Regions from separate parts of the Bacillus sp. AK128 genome, predicted to be linked through region 1. Evidence: a T-box and tRNA genes for the amino acid it is inferred to sense, from the RefSeq annotation. Region 1 holds a T-box; the other regions hold tRNA genes.
What was found. The T-box of region 1 lies ahead of alaS (alanine--tRNA ligase). A T-box ahead of a tRNA ligase gene usually reads a tRNA of that ligase, here a tRNA-Ala.
Positions count from the first base shown of each region.

Region 2: it encodes a tRNA-Ala, which carries the amino acid that the T-box ahead of alaS (alanine--tRNA ligase) is inferred to sense. The anticodon was not compared.
Region 3: it encodes a tRNA-Ala, which carries the amino acid that the T-box ahead of alaS (alanine--tRNA ligase) is inferred to sense. The anticodon was not compared.

Region 1 is NZ_CP096379.1:1,164,373-1,168,626, reverse strand. It holds gene alaS (alanine--tRNA ligase) at 1-1,602, opposite strand, end outside; T-box leader at 1,673-1,884, opposite strand; gene M1D60_RS05500 (AI-2E family transporter) at 1,931-2,992, opposite strand; gene M1D60_RS05495 (YrzQ family protein) at 3,188-3,319, opposite strand; gene M1D60_RS05490 (hypothetical protein) at 3,340-3,528, opposite strand; gene M1D60_RS05485 (PRC-barrel domain-containing protein) at 3,552-4,025, opposite strand; gene recD2 (SF1B family DNA helicase RecD2) at 4,065-4,254, opposite strand, start outside.
Region 2 is NZ_CP096379.1:2,700,002-2,704,255, reverse strand. It holds rRNA gene M1D60_RS13530 (23S ribosomal RNA) at 1-1,002, shown strand, start outside; rRNA gene rrf (5S ribosomal RNA) at 1,063-1,178, shown strand; tRNA gene M1D60_RS13520 (tRNA-Val) at 1,282-1,357, shown strand; tRNA gene M1D60_RS13515 (tRNA-Lys) at 1,465-1,540, shown strand; tRNA gene M1D60_RS13510 (tRNA-Leu) at 1,549-1,633, shown strand; tRNA gene M1D60_RS13505 (tRNA-Gly) at 1,668-1,742, shown strand; tRNA gene M1D60_RS13500 (tRNA-Leu) at 1,757-1,845, shown strand; tRNA gene M1D60_RS13495 (tRNA-Arg) at 1,877-1,953, shown strand; tRNA gene M1D60_RS13490 (tRNA-Pro) at 1,962-2,038, shown strand; tRNA gene M1D60_RS13485 (tRNA-Ala) at 2,055-2,130, shown strand; tRNA gene M1D60_RS13480 (tRNA-Met) at 2,181-2,254, shown strand; tRNA gene M1D60_RS13475 (tRNA-Ile) at 2,274-2,347, shown strand; tRNA gene M1D60_RS13470 (tRNA-Ser) at 2,356-2,448, shown strand; tRNA gene M1D60_RS13465 (tRNA-Met) at 2,611-2,687, shown strand; tRNA gene M1D60_RS13460 (tRNA-Asp) at 2,987-3,062, shown strand; tRNA gene M1D60_RS13455 (tRNA-Phe) at 3,088-3,163, shown strand; tRNA gene M1D60_RS13450 (tRNA-Thr) at 3,340-3,415, shown strand; tRNA gene M1D60_RS13445 (tRNA-Tyr) at 3,449-3,533, shown strand; tRNA gene M1D60_RS13440 (tRNA-Trp) at 3,628-3,701, shown strand; tRNA gene M1D60_RS13435 (tRNA-His) at 3,714-3,789, shown strand; tRNA gene M1D60_RS13430 (tRNA-Gln) at 3,809-3,883, shown strand; tRNA gene M1D60_RS13425 (tRNA-Gly) at 3,887-3,957, shown strand; tRNA gene M1D60_RS13420 (tRNA-Ile) at 3,978-4,051, shown strand; tRNA gene M1D60_RS13415 (tRNA-Asn) at 4,138-4,212, shown strand; tRNA gene M1D60_RS13410 (tRNA-Ser) at 4,219-4,254, shown strand, end outside.
Region 3 is NZ_CP096379.1:823,536-827,789, reverse strand. It holds gene M1D60_RS03890 (glucose-1-phosphate adenylyltransferase) at 1-284, opposite strand, end outside; tRNA gene M1D60_RS03885 (tRNA-Glu) at 736-807, opposite strand; tRNA gene M1D60_RS03880 (tRNA-Ser) at 825-915, opposite strand; tRNA gene M1D60_RS03875 (tRNA-Asn) at 922-996, opposite strand; tRNA gene M1D60_RS03870 (tRNA-Ile) at 1,072-1,148, opposite strand; tRNA gene M1D60_RS03865 (tRNA-Gly) at 1,167-1,240, opposite strand; tRNA gene M1D60_RS03860 (tRNA-Gln) at 1,245-1,319, opposite strand; tRNA gene M1D60_RS03855 (tRNA-His) at 1,341-1,416, opposite strand; tRNA gene M1D60_RS03850 (tRNA-Tyr) at 1,451-1,535, opposite strand; tRNA gene M1D60_RS03845 (tRNA-Thr) at 1,568-1,643, opposite strand; tRNA gene M1D60_RS03840 (tRNA-Phe) at 1,821-1,896, opposite strand; tRNA gene M1D60_RS03835 (tRNA-Asp) at 1,922-1,997, opposite strand; tRNA gene M1D60_RS03830 (tRNA-Met) at 2,001-2,077, opposite strand; tRNA gene M1D60_RS03825 (tRNA-Ser) at 2,273-2,365, opposite strand; tRNA gene M1D60_RS03820 (tRNA-Ile) at 2,378-2,454, opposite strand; tRNA gene M1D60_RS03815 (tRNA-Met) at 2,476-2,549, opposite strand; tRNA gene M1D60_RS03810 (tRNA-Ala) at 2,593-2,668, opposite strand; tRNA gene M1D60_RS03805 (tRNA-Pro) at 2,685-2,761, opposite strand; tRNA gene M1D60_RS03800 (tRNA-Arg) at 2,772-2,848, opposite strand; tRNA gene M1D60_RS03795 (tRNA-Leu) at 2,875-2,963, opposite strand; tRNA gene M1D60_RS03790 (tRNA-Gly) at 2,978-3,052, opposite strand; tRNA gene M1D60_RS03785 (tRNA-Leu) at 3,087-3,171, opposite strand; tRNA gene M1D60_RS03780 (tRNA-Lys) at 3,180-3,255, opposite strand; tRNA gene M1D60_RS03775 (tRNA-Thr) at 3,264-3,339, opposite strand; tRNA gene M1D60_RS03770 (tRNA-Val) at 3,403-3,478, opposite strand; rRNA gene rrf (5S ribosomal RNA) at 3,491-3,606, opposite strand; rRNA gene M1D60_RS03760 (23S ribosomal RNA) at 3,732-4,254, opposite strand, start outside.

The DNA.
Region 1 (4,254 bases):
TAGATGCTGACCATTAGGTGCCTTTTGGACATCCTTTACAAGGACTTTAACTCCATTAGCAAGGAGAAGGCCTCGGTCTGCTATTTGTCCTCCACTTTCCGCATAAAACGGAGTTGTGCTTAATACAACCTGTCCCTCTTGTCCGGTAGTAAGCTCGTTAACAAATTGCTGGTCTGCCACTAATTCTAGTACAGTTGCCATATCTTCAGGTTTATCATAACCAACAAAGCTACTTTTTACCGTGATTTCTCCAAGTACTCCACCTTGAACCTGCATGGACCCAGTTTCCTGTCTAGCCGCTCTTGCACGCTCACGCTGATTATTCATCTCAACTTCAAAGCCTTCATGATCAAGAGTCATGCCTTCTTCCTCAGCATACTCTTCCGTTAGCTCTACAGGGAAACCATACGTGTCGTATAATCTAAAGACATCAGCACCTGGAATTACTGTTTCATTCTTTTCCTTTTGGGAACGAACAACTGCTGATAAAATGGCTAACCCTTCATTCAATGTTTCAAGGAAGCGCTCTTCTTCGTTTTTAATGACCTTTTGAATAAATTCAGACTTCTCTTTTACTTCTGGATAGAAGTCCACCATTATTTCAGCTACCACTGGAACTAACTCGAACATAAATGGACGTTGAATTCCAAGCTGTTTTGAATAACGGACCGCTCTACGTAATAATCTTCTCAGTACATAACCTCTTCCTTCATTCGAAGGTAATGCACCGTCCCCAACAGCAAATGTTACCGTACGAACATGGTCCGCAATTACTTTAAATGCTACATCTAGATCTTTTGATTGACGATATTTCTGCCCTGATATAGACTCCGTTGCTTCAATAATCGGGATAAATAGGTCTGTATCAAAGTTAGTTTGAACATCCTGAATCACCGATACCATTCGCTCAAGACCCATCCCCGTATCAATATTTTTCTTCGGTAATGGAGTATAAGTCCCGTCTGGATTGTGATTAAACTCCGAAAACACTAGATTCCAAACCTCAAGATAACGTTCATTTTCTCCTCCTGGATAAAGCTCAGGATCGTTCAGATCATCCCCGTACTCCGGACCACGGTCATAGAAAAGCTCTGTATTAGGTCCACTTGGTCCCTCACCAATATCCCAGAAGTTCCCCTCAAGACGAATGACACGTTCTTTCGGTACTCCCACTTCTTCTGTCCATATTTGATAAGCCTCTTCATCCTCTGGGTGAATCGTAACTGATAGTTTCTCTGGATCAAAGCCAATCCAATCTTTGCTTGTTAAGAACTCCCATGCCCAATGAATGGACTCCTTTTTAAAATAATCACCAATTGAGAAATTTCCAAGCATCTCAAAAAATGTATGATGTCTAGCCGTTTTACCTACGTTTTCAATATCATTCGTTCGAATTGATTTTTGTGCATTACAGATACGTGGATTTTCAGGTATAACACGACCATCAAAATATTTTTTTAAGGTTGCGACCCCACTATTGATCCATAAAAGTGATGGATCTTCGTGTGGTACAAGAGAACGACTCGGCTCTACTGCATGCCCCTTTTCTTTAAAAAAGTCTAGGAATAACTGTCTAACTTGAGCTGATGATAAGTGTTTCAATGTTCTTCCTCCTCATGTAAATGAAAACTCTTTTTGCCAATAAAAAAACTCCCATCCCATGTATGAAACATACAGGGACGAGAGTTACTCGCGGTACCACCCTGATTATGATTACAAAGCGTAATCATCACTCAGTTTTCTGTAACGTAGAAAATACGGCAGGTTTTAAGTCTGCACTCTGGAATAGCATTCAGTTACTCTTCATCTAGATTTCCTTTCAGCCAAGGGAAATCCTCTCTGGTTAGATGGGCTGTAGCTTACTCGTTCCTTCATCGTTTTAATTTCAATGTATTATGCCGATTATTATAGACAATGGCTCTACCCTTTGTCAACGTTTAGTAAAATGAGCTTTTGCATGGATCAGAATAACCTTTAATATAGCAAGCATAGGTACGGCTAAAATGAGACCTGCTACACCACCTATTTCTCCACCCGCTAATAAAGCAAACATAATAAACACCGGATGCATATGCAGACTCTTACCGACAATTAATGGGGATAAAATGTTACCTTCTATAAATTGTATGGTGAAAATTAGAATAACAACGAATAGAACCATTTTACCCGATATCGTGACTGCAATTAATACCGCGGGTATTGCACCAATTATCGGTCCAAAGTAGGGAATGATATTCGTAATTCCGACGATAATTCCTAATAATAAGGGATACTTCATTCCAATTAGCCAAAATCCAAGTGTTGAGATCATCCCAATAATAAGACAAACTAATAGTTGACCTCTTATATAATTTCCCAGTGACTTATCAATATCCTTAAGAAATCGAATCCCCGATTCACGATAACGTCTTGGAGTTAAATACCATACCGTTTTTTTAATTTGGTCATAGTCTTTTAACATGTAAAAGACTATAAACGGAATGATTAAGATGATTAGAAAATAATTGATTATACTCCTTAGAATAGTGATGACATTTGCAAGAACAGATGCAATGGCTTCCTCCCCACTACTTAATGATTCTTCAACCCTAGCATGAATCCCCTCGGGTAGCTGTTCTGTTTGGTGGTGAATGGAAGCAGACCACTCTCGATACTTTTCAAATAACTCCGGCACATTATTTCCAAACTCTCTAATTTGTATAATAATTTGTGGAATCCCTTTATACAGTGCAAGAGCAATTCCTCCAAAAAATAAAATGTAAATAATGAGAATGGCAAATGGACGAGGAATATTATAGGAATGAACCTTCTCAATAAATGGATGGAGTAAATAAGTAATAAATGATGCGATCAGGAAAGGGATAAAAATCGCTAAGATCACCTGAAAAATGGGTGCCCAAAATGGCTCTAATTTTAAAAACACATAAATACATAATAAAAACAGCAAGAAAGTGAGAATTCGAATGAGCCAATCGGTATTGATTTTTTTCACAAGCATTCCCTCCCATTCTTAATGTTGAGCTGAAATGGCCCAATTATGCATGAGAGGTTAAATTGGGGATTATCCTTGTTTAAGCGTATAAATCTTGCATGTATAGAAATGGAGCGGAAAGCAAGTGCTTGAAGCGCAATGGAACGACGAATACAAAAAGAGACCCCCGAAAATCGGAGATCTCCTCAATATTAATTACCACATTTTAGAAACACGTTTACGGATCTTTCTAATAGGTCTGCTTGACATCATATCATTTTCTTGTGCCTTATGAAAAGCGTATGCTCCAAGGCCCATAGCGATTAAGGATGTTAAAGTTCTATTCATGGTGTCCTTCACTCCTCTGATTACATATTTATAATCCGATCATCTTCACCAAATAAGTCATCAAGTGAGCTCAACGTACCATCCTCTTCAACTTGATGGACGTTCATCATGCCTTTTGAAATAGATAGCTCAATAAAGCAGTTCCAGCAGTAATACTGATTTACACCTATTTTTCCGATATCCTTGCTTTTACAATTTGGGCACTGCACGTTGTAGGGGCCTCCTTATTCGTTCACGGGTTAATTTCAACTAAAACAATATCTTCACCGAACTGAAGTGGATGATTTGTTTTTATAATTTTCTTTCCTTCTGATAGATCAGCAAAGAAACCTTCCGATACTTCATACCCTAAAATAGTGCCCAAATTCTCATCAAAATATACATCCTCCACTATTCCAAGCTTTTCCCCTTCTGTTGAATAAAGGAGTCTCCCAAGTAAGCCTTGGTGATGGCAAAGATAGTGACTGGACTTTTCAATTCCGGAATGGTGTAAATCAACATCTTTAATCATGACACCATCTGTTCCAACGGATGTCACGTCATCAATTTGGATGGAACGATCGCGCTCAAAGAGGCCCTTCACATCTACAACAATCGACTTGATTAATCCATCATTAGTTAATTCTAAATCTGAAACAATTCCTATGGCTTTACCTGTTGATGATTGATAAACAGGAAGACCTTTTAACAATGTAAATGTTCGCAAAAGTACTCCCCACCTCTCCGAACATTTTTATCGTTTGTCTTAATCCATAAAGTCATACGGAGAAACGTTTACCATTGCCGCTCGCTCTGCTTCAACCGAGAGTTCTAGCTCTTCGGTAATCATTTCCTTCACAGTAGATATACCAATTACTCCCTTTACCCGTTCTGTTAACGTCGTTTGACGTTTACGGTCTTCTGTTCGTTGAATTCCTTGTAATAAGGTATCTTCC
Region 2 (4,254 bases), 1.5 Mb from region 1:
CAGTAAACGGCGGCCGTAACTATAACGGTCCTAAGGTAGCGAAATTCCTTGTCAGGTAAGTTCTGACCCGCACGAAAGGTGTAACGATTTGGGCACTGTCTCAACGAGAGACTCGGTGAAATTATAGTACCTGTGAAGATGCAGGTTACCCGCGACAGGACGGAAAGACCCCGTGGAGCTTTACTGTAGCCTGATATTGAATTTTGGTACAGCTTGTACAGGATAGGTAGGAGCCTGAGAAGCCGGAGCGCCAGCTTCGGTGGAGGCGTCGGTGGGATACTACCCTGGCTGTATTGAAATTCTAACCCGCAGCCGTAACCCGGCTGGGAGACAGTGTCAGGTGGGCAGTTTGACTGGGGCGGTCGCCTCCTAAAATGTAACGGAGGCGCCCAAAGGTTCCCTCAGAATGGTTGGAAATCATTCGTAGAGTGTAAAGGCACAAGGGAGCTTGACTGCGAGACCTACAAGTCGAGCAGGGACGAAAGTCGGGCTTAGTGATCCGGTGGTTCCGCATGGAAGGGCCATCGCTCAACGGATAAAAGCTACCCCGGGGATAACAGGCTTATCTCCCCCAAGAGTCCACATCGACGGGGAGGTTTGGCACCTCGATGTCGGCTCATCGCATCCTGGGGCTGTAGTCGGTCCCAAGGGTTGGGCTGTTCGCCCATTAAAGCGGTACGCGAGCTGGGTTCAGAACGTCGTGAGACAGTTCGGTCCCTATCCGTCGTGGGCGTAGGAAATTTGAGAGGAGCTGTCCTTAGTACGAGAGGACCGGGATGGACACACCGCTGGTGTACCAGTTGTTCTGCCAAGGGCATCGCTGGGTAGCTATGTGTGGACGGGATAAGTGCTGAAAGCATCTAAGCATGAAGCCCCCCTCAAGATGAGATTTCCCATTCTTTGAAGTAAGACCCCTGAAAGACGATCAGGTTGATAGGTCTGAGGTGGAAGCGTGGCGACACGTGGAGCTGACAGATACTAATAGGTCGAGGACTTAACCATATTTAAATGACATTCTTGCATACGATATTATCTAGTTTTGAGGGAACAATCCCTTATTGGTTTGGTGGTGATGGCGAAGAGGATACACCCGTTCCCATTCCGAACACGGAAGTTAAGCTCTTCAGCGCCGATGGTAGTTGGGGCATTGCCCCTGTGAGAGTAGGACGTCGCCAAGCAATGACTCTAATGAAAAATGATTTCTGGAAAAAAGTTCACATTGAATGTAATTATTAATCATGATACATTAAGGGTCGTTAAATGTTCCAAGAAAATAAATGTGGAGGATTAGCTCAGCTGGGAGAGCACCTGCCTTACAAGCAGGGGGTCGGCGGTTCGAACCCGTCATCCTCCACCAAATATTTTTCACGTTAGTGAAAAATGAAATATCTATTGATAAATAATGTTATTAGTAACATTTCTTATGATGGAGATTTTAATTCTATAGCTGGCACCATTATATGAGAGCCATTAGCTCAGTCGGTAGAGCATCTGACTTTTAATCAGAGGGTCGAAGGTTCGAGTCCTTCATGGCTCACCATTTTGTGCGCGGATGTGGCGGAATTGGCAGACGCACTAGACTTAGGATCTAGCGCCTTACGGCGTGGGGGTTCGACTCCCTTCATCCGCACCAAATGTAATTAAATAATTTATTGCAATACATTGTTGCGGAAGTAGTTCAGTGGTAGAACACCACCTTGCCAAGGTGGGGGTCGCGGGTTCGAATCCCGTCTTCCGCTCCAAGAGTTTATGTATTGCCGGGGTGGCGGAACTGGCAGACGCACAGGACTTAAAATCCTGCGGTAGGTGACTACCGTACCGGTTCGATTCCGGTCCTCGGCACCAAAGCTTTTGCAGAAGTAAATCAAATCTATTAGCGCCCGTAGCTCAATTGGATAGAGCGTTTGACTACGGATCAAAAGGTTAGGGGTTCGACTCCTCTCGGGCGCGCCAAATTTTAACGGGAAGTGGCTCAGCTTGGTAGAGCACCTGGTTTGGGACCAGGGGGTCGCAGGTTCAAATCCTGTCTTCCCGACCATTAAACACCATAATAAGGGGCCTTAGCTCAGCTGGGAGAGCGCCTGCCTTGCACGCAGGAGGTCAGCGGTTCGATCCCGCTAGGCTCCACCAAAGTGTTTTGTAAATGGATAAAAATACAAAACATTTAACAAATTTTTTATGGCGGTGTAGCTCAGCTGGCTAGAGCGTACGGTTCATACCCGTGAGGTCGTGGGTTCGACTCCCTCCGCCGCTATTAACCCAAAACTAAGAATGAACCTTTAGCTCAGTTGTTTAGAGCAGACGGCTCATAACCGTCCGGTAGTAGGTTCGAGTCCTACAAGGTCCATAAAATACGGAGGAATACCCAAGTCCGGCTGAAGGGATCGGTCTTGAAAACCGACAGGCGGGTCAAACCGCGCGGGGGTTCGAATCCCTCTTCCTCCGCCATATGTTTAATTAGAAACATTTAAAAAGTAGTTAATGAATAATTTTCATTGATTCAACATCAGAATACTGATTTTCCTTCTTGAATACATCATCTTGCAAAATTGGTATGGTCGTAATAGTAGACATGAAATGCATGTAGTAAAATTGAATTATTTATATTATCGCGGGGTGGAGCAGTCTGGTAGCTCGTCGGGCTCATAACCCGAAGGTCGTAGGTTCAAATCCTGCCCCCGCAACCAAATGGTCCCGTGGTGTAGCGACGAGCGATACTTCGATAAATAAACATCGAGTTGTCCCGCCGCATTAGCATCAATGAATTTTCTAGTAGAGGAAGGGACAGTTGTATCAGCACTAGCTGGATGCATTAATTTTAAATTGAGTTTCTGAAATGGTCCCGTGGTGTAGCGACGAGCGAAACTTCGATGAATAAACATCGAGTTGTCCCGACGCATGGGCATCAATGAATTTTCTAGTAGAGGAAGGGACAGTTGTATCAGCACTAGCTGGATGCATTAATTTTAAATTGAGTTTTTGAAATGGTCCCGTGGTGTAGCGGTTAACATGCCTGCCTGTCACGCAGGAGATCGCGGGTTCGATTCCCGTCGGGACCGCCATTATTGCAACTGAAATTAATTAAATGGCTCGGTAGCTCAGTCGGTAGAGCAAAGGACTGAAAATCCTTGTGTCGGCGGTTCGATTCCGTCCCGAGCCACCATTTTGCTTTTTTGCTGTTAGTATAGTATGCCGGCTTAGCTCAGTTGGTAGAGCACGTCGGAATTATCTCCTTAGCAATATCATCAGCGTACTAATCTAGATGCTTCTTGAGTTAGCTTCCTGAGATTGGGACGACAAATATTAGAAGTTTTATAGTTAGGGCTATTTTTTCAAAATGCCGGCTTAGCTCAGTTGGTAGAGCAACTGACTTGTAATCAGTAGGTCGTGGGTTCAAATCCTATAGCCGGCACCATCATTTTTATGATGAAAAAGTTATTCTGTAAGTGGAGGGGTAGCGAAGTGGCTAAACGCGGCGGACTGTAAATCCGCTCCCTCAGGGTTCGGCGGTTCGAATCCGTCCCCCTCCACCAAAGTTTTTTCGCGTCTGCGAAAATAACTTTCCTTATTTCGGGTGTTTAGAAAAAAACTATCCTTAGTAAAGTTACATCTCTATTAAATTTTTATAGGGGTATAGTTTAAAGGTAGAACGAAGGTCTCCAAAACCTTTGGTGTGGGTTCAATTCCTACTACCCCTGCCAAAAGTGATTATGGCGATCGTGGCGAAGTGGTTAACGCATCGGATTGTGGTTCCGACATTCGAGGGTTCGATTCCCTTCGGTCGCCCCATATTTTATTTTTAATTTTTTGGGCTATAGCCAAGCGGTAAGGCAACGGACTTTGACTCCGTCATGCGTTGGTTCGAATCCAGCTAGCCCAGCCATTTGCGGGTGTAGTTTAATGGTAAAACCTCAGCCTTCCAAGCTGATGTCGTGAGTTCGATTCTCATCACCCGCTTAATCTTTGTACTAATGAATGGGCCTATAGCTCAGTTGGTTAGAGCGCACGCCTGATAAGCGTGAGGTCGATGGTTCGAGTCCATTTAGGCCCATCAAAGTTTTTTCGCGTTAGCGAAAATAACTTACCTTATTATTTTGTATAAAGAATCTTGTTTGTATTTGTACATCATTCCACTATTCCACCATAGCTCAGCGGTAGAGCATTCGGCTGTTAACCGAAGGGTCGTAGGTTCGAATCCTACTGGTGGAGCCATATTTTGGGGAAGTACTCAAGTGGCTGAAGAGGCGCCCCTGC
Region 3 (4,254 bases), 340 kb from region 1:
TCTGATTCCACATATGGTGGTAATACCGTAACGCCTCCATGCTTCCTGTCTAAATCCCATGTACTACCAATACCAATATAAGAATTTAAGACGAGAGGTTGATACTGAGTTAAAATACCAACTGTATCAATTCCTGAATTTGTACAATTACTAAGCGAAAAATCAATGATTCGATACTTCCCACCAAATGGAACAGCGGGTTTTGCTAAGCTTTCTGTAAGAGAATGTAGCCGACTCCCTTTTCCTCCAGCTAGTAGCATAGCTACACAATTTCGTTGAACCATAATCATAGATCTCCTCTCACCCAAAAATAAATAGTAATTATATTAAATATGCTAAGAGAGATGCTTAGATGACAAAAATTTAGTAGATATAATGACCTAAAATTAAAATGAAAGTAATAGCATCATTCCTTAAATATTCAATTAATTCTGGCTTTTTCCTTGCTAAAATGAAAAGGAGTCTAATCTTTCGTATGACAGAATAAGACATAGTTTAGCAAATAAAAAGATATACTATAAAATTTTGGTGAATGATAGAGAGTAGATGTATAGATAGATCATAAATGATGAATAATAGAGTTAGTAGTTTAGGTAGATACGAGGTAAAGAATTAGTTCACGTGAGTGGAATGTATTAGAAGAGTGTATAGGAACCGATTTATCTTCATGATGAGTAAGAGTTCAATAAAGAAGACAAAATAAAAAAACACTGCATAGTGCAGTGCTTTTTGTGATGACCCATACGGGATTCGAACCCGTGTTACCGCCGTGAAAGGGCGGTGTCTTAACCGCTTGACCAATGGGCCGATATAATATATAAGACTGGCGGAGAAGGAGGGATTTGAACCCTCGCGCCGCGTTAACGACCTACACCCTTAGCAGGGGCGCCTCTTCAGCCACTTGAGTACTTCCCCAAAATATGGCTCCACCAGTAGGATTCGAACCTACGACCCTTCGGTTAACAGCCGAATGCTCTACCGCTGAGCTATGGTGGAATAATATAAAAATAAAGATGAGATACTTTATAAAACATTATAAGGTGAGTTATTTTCGCTAGTGCGAAAAAACTATGGTGGGCCTAAATGGACTCGAACCATCGACCTCACGCTTATCAGGCGTGCGCTCTAACCAACTGAGCTATAGGCCCAAATGAGTAATAACTTGTTGGAGCGGGTGATGAGAATCGAACTCACGACATCAGCTTGGAAGGCTGAGGTTTTACCATTAAACTACACCCGCAATATGGCTGGGCTAGCTGGATTCGAACCAACGCATGACGGAGTCAAAGTCCGTTGCCTTACCGCTTGGCTATAGCCCAAAAAATAAAATTAATAAAATATGGGGCGACCGAAGGGAATCGAACCCTCGAATGTCGGAACCACAATCCGATGCGTTAACCACTTCGCCACGATCGCCATAAAATTATATGATGTTATTTTAATAAAACTATGGTGGAGGGGGACGGATTCGAACCGCCGAACCCGGAGGGAGCGGATTTACAGTCCGCCGCGTTTAGCCACTTCGCTACCCCTCCACTATTACAAACATTTTTCTCTCGAAAAAAACTGGTGCCGGCTATAGGATTTGAACCCACGACCTACTGATTACAAGTCAGTTGCTCTACCAACTGAGCTAAGCCGGCATTTTATAAAGTATTTCTAACTCTTGCTCTTATAGTACATGTCGTCCCAATCTCAGGAAGCTAACTCAAGCAGCAACTCGATTGGTACGCTGAAGTATCTCTTAGAAGATTATTCCGACGTGCTCTACCAACTGAGCTAAGCCGGCATACGATACTTACAACAAAAAAAAACAAAAATGGTGGCTCGGGACGGAATCGAACCGCCGACACAAGGATTTTCAGTCCTTTGCTCTACCGACTGAGCTACCGAGCCATCTGTTTAGTTTTAGTTAAAATAATGGCGGTCCCGACGGGAATCGAACCCGCGATCTCCTGCGTGACAGGCAGGCATGTTAACCGCTACACCACGGGACCATTTGGTTGCGGGGGCAGGATTTGAACCTACGACCTTCGGGTTATGAGCCCGACGAGCTACCAGACTGCTCCACCCCGCGATAATATAAATAATTCAATTTTACTAAATGCACTTCATGTCTACTATTACGACCATCCCAATTTTACAAGATGATGGTTCAAGAAGAAAATTGGTATGCTGATGTGGAATCGATGAAGATTATTCAACGTGCTCCACCCGGCGATAATATAAATGTTTCACTTTTATAAATCACTTTTATATCCAGATAAAAATATGGCGGAGGAAGAGGGATTCGAACCCCCGCGCGGTTTGACCCGCCTGTCGGTTTTCAAGACCGATCCCTTCAGCCGGACTTGGGTATTCCTCCGTGTGTTTACAATGGTGGACCTTGTAGGACTCGAACCTACGACCGGACGGTTATGAGCCGTCTGCTCTAACCAGCTGAGCTAAAGGTCCAATTATACTTTTAAATGGTAATAGCGGCGGAGGGAGTCGAACCCACGACCTCACGGGTATGAACCGTACGCTCTAGCCAGCTGAGCTACACCGCCATATTAAAAAGTATTATTGAATGTTTTGCTATTGCAAAAAATTTGGTGGAGCCTAGCGGGATCGAACCGCTGACCTCCTGCGTGCAAGGCAGGCGCTCTCCCAGCTGAGCTAAGGCCCCATAGTCTAATCTTTAATGGTCGGGAAGACAGGATTTGAACCTGCGACCCCCTGGTCCCAAACCAGGTGCTCTACCAAGCTGAGCCACTTCCCGTTCATGAATATGGCGCGCCCGAGAGGAGTCGAACCCCTAACCTTTTGATCCGTAGTCAAACGCTCTATCCAATTGAGCTACGGGCGCTAAAATAGTTTTTTCAAAAAAAACTATGGTGCCGAGGACCGGAATCGAACCGGTACGGTAGTCACCTACCGCAGGATTTTAAGTCCTGTGCGTCTGCCAGTTCCGCCACCCCGGCAATACATGAACTCTTGGAGCGGAAGACGGGATTCGAACCCGCGACCCCCACCTTGGCAAGGTGGTGTTCTACCACTGAACTACTTCCGCAACAATGTATTGCAATAGATTATTTAATTGAATTTGGTGCGGATGAAGGGAGTCGAACCCCCACGCCGTAAGGCGCTAGATCCTAAGTCTAGTGCGTCTGCCAATTCCGCCACATCCGCGCACAAAATGGTGAGCCATGAAGGACTCGAACCTTCGACCCTCTGATTAAAAGTCAGATGCTCTACCGACTGAGCTAATGGCTCTAATTAAGTGGTGCCGGCTATAGGATTTGAACCCACGACCTACTGATTACAAGTCAGTTGCTCTACCAACTGAGCTAAGCCGGCGTATAAAGTTTTATTGTTAGAACATTTTATTTATTAAATATTTTCACTAACGTGAAAAATCTATGGTGGAGGATGACGGGATCGAACCGCCGACCCCCTGCTTGTAAGGCAGGTGCTCTCCCAGCTGAGCTAATCCTCCAAATTTGATACAGCCTGGCAACGTCCTACTCTCACAGGGGCAATGCCCCAACTACCATCGGCGCTGAAGAGCTTAACTTCCGTGTTCGGAATGGGAACGGGTGTGGCCTCTTCGCCATAATTACCAGACTATATTTTGATCACTAGAAACATTAGCGACCTTTTTAATTATACTCATTTTATGAGAAATTACAAGAGGAAATTTTTGTTCCCTCAAAACTAGATAATATCGTATGCAAGAATGTCATTTAAATATGGTTAAGTCCTCGACCTATTAGTATCTGTCAGCTCCACGTGTCGCCACGCTTCCACCTCAGACCTATCAACCTGATCGTCTTTCAGGGGTCTTACTTCAAAGAATGGGAAATCTCATCTTGAGGGGGGCTTCATGCTTAGATGCTTTCAGCACTTATCCCGTCCACACATAGCTACCCAGCGATGCCCTTGGCAGAACAACTGGTACACCAGCGGTGTGTCCATCCCGGTCCTCTCGTACTAAGGACAGCTCCTCTCAAATTTCCTACGCCCACGACGGATAGGGACCGAACTGTCTCACGACGTTCTGAACCCAGCTCGCGTACCGCTTTAATGGGCGAACAGCCCAACCCTTGGGACCGACTACAGCCCCAGGATGCGATGAGCCGACATCGAGGTGCCAAACCTCCCCGTCGATGTGGACTCTTGGGGGAGATAAGCCTGTTATCCCCGGGGTAGCTTTTATCCGTTGAGCGATGGCCCTTCCATGCGGAACCACCGGATCACTAAGCCCGACTTTCG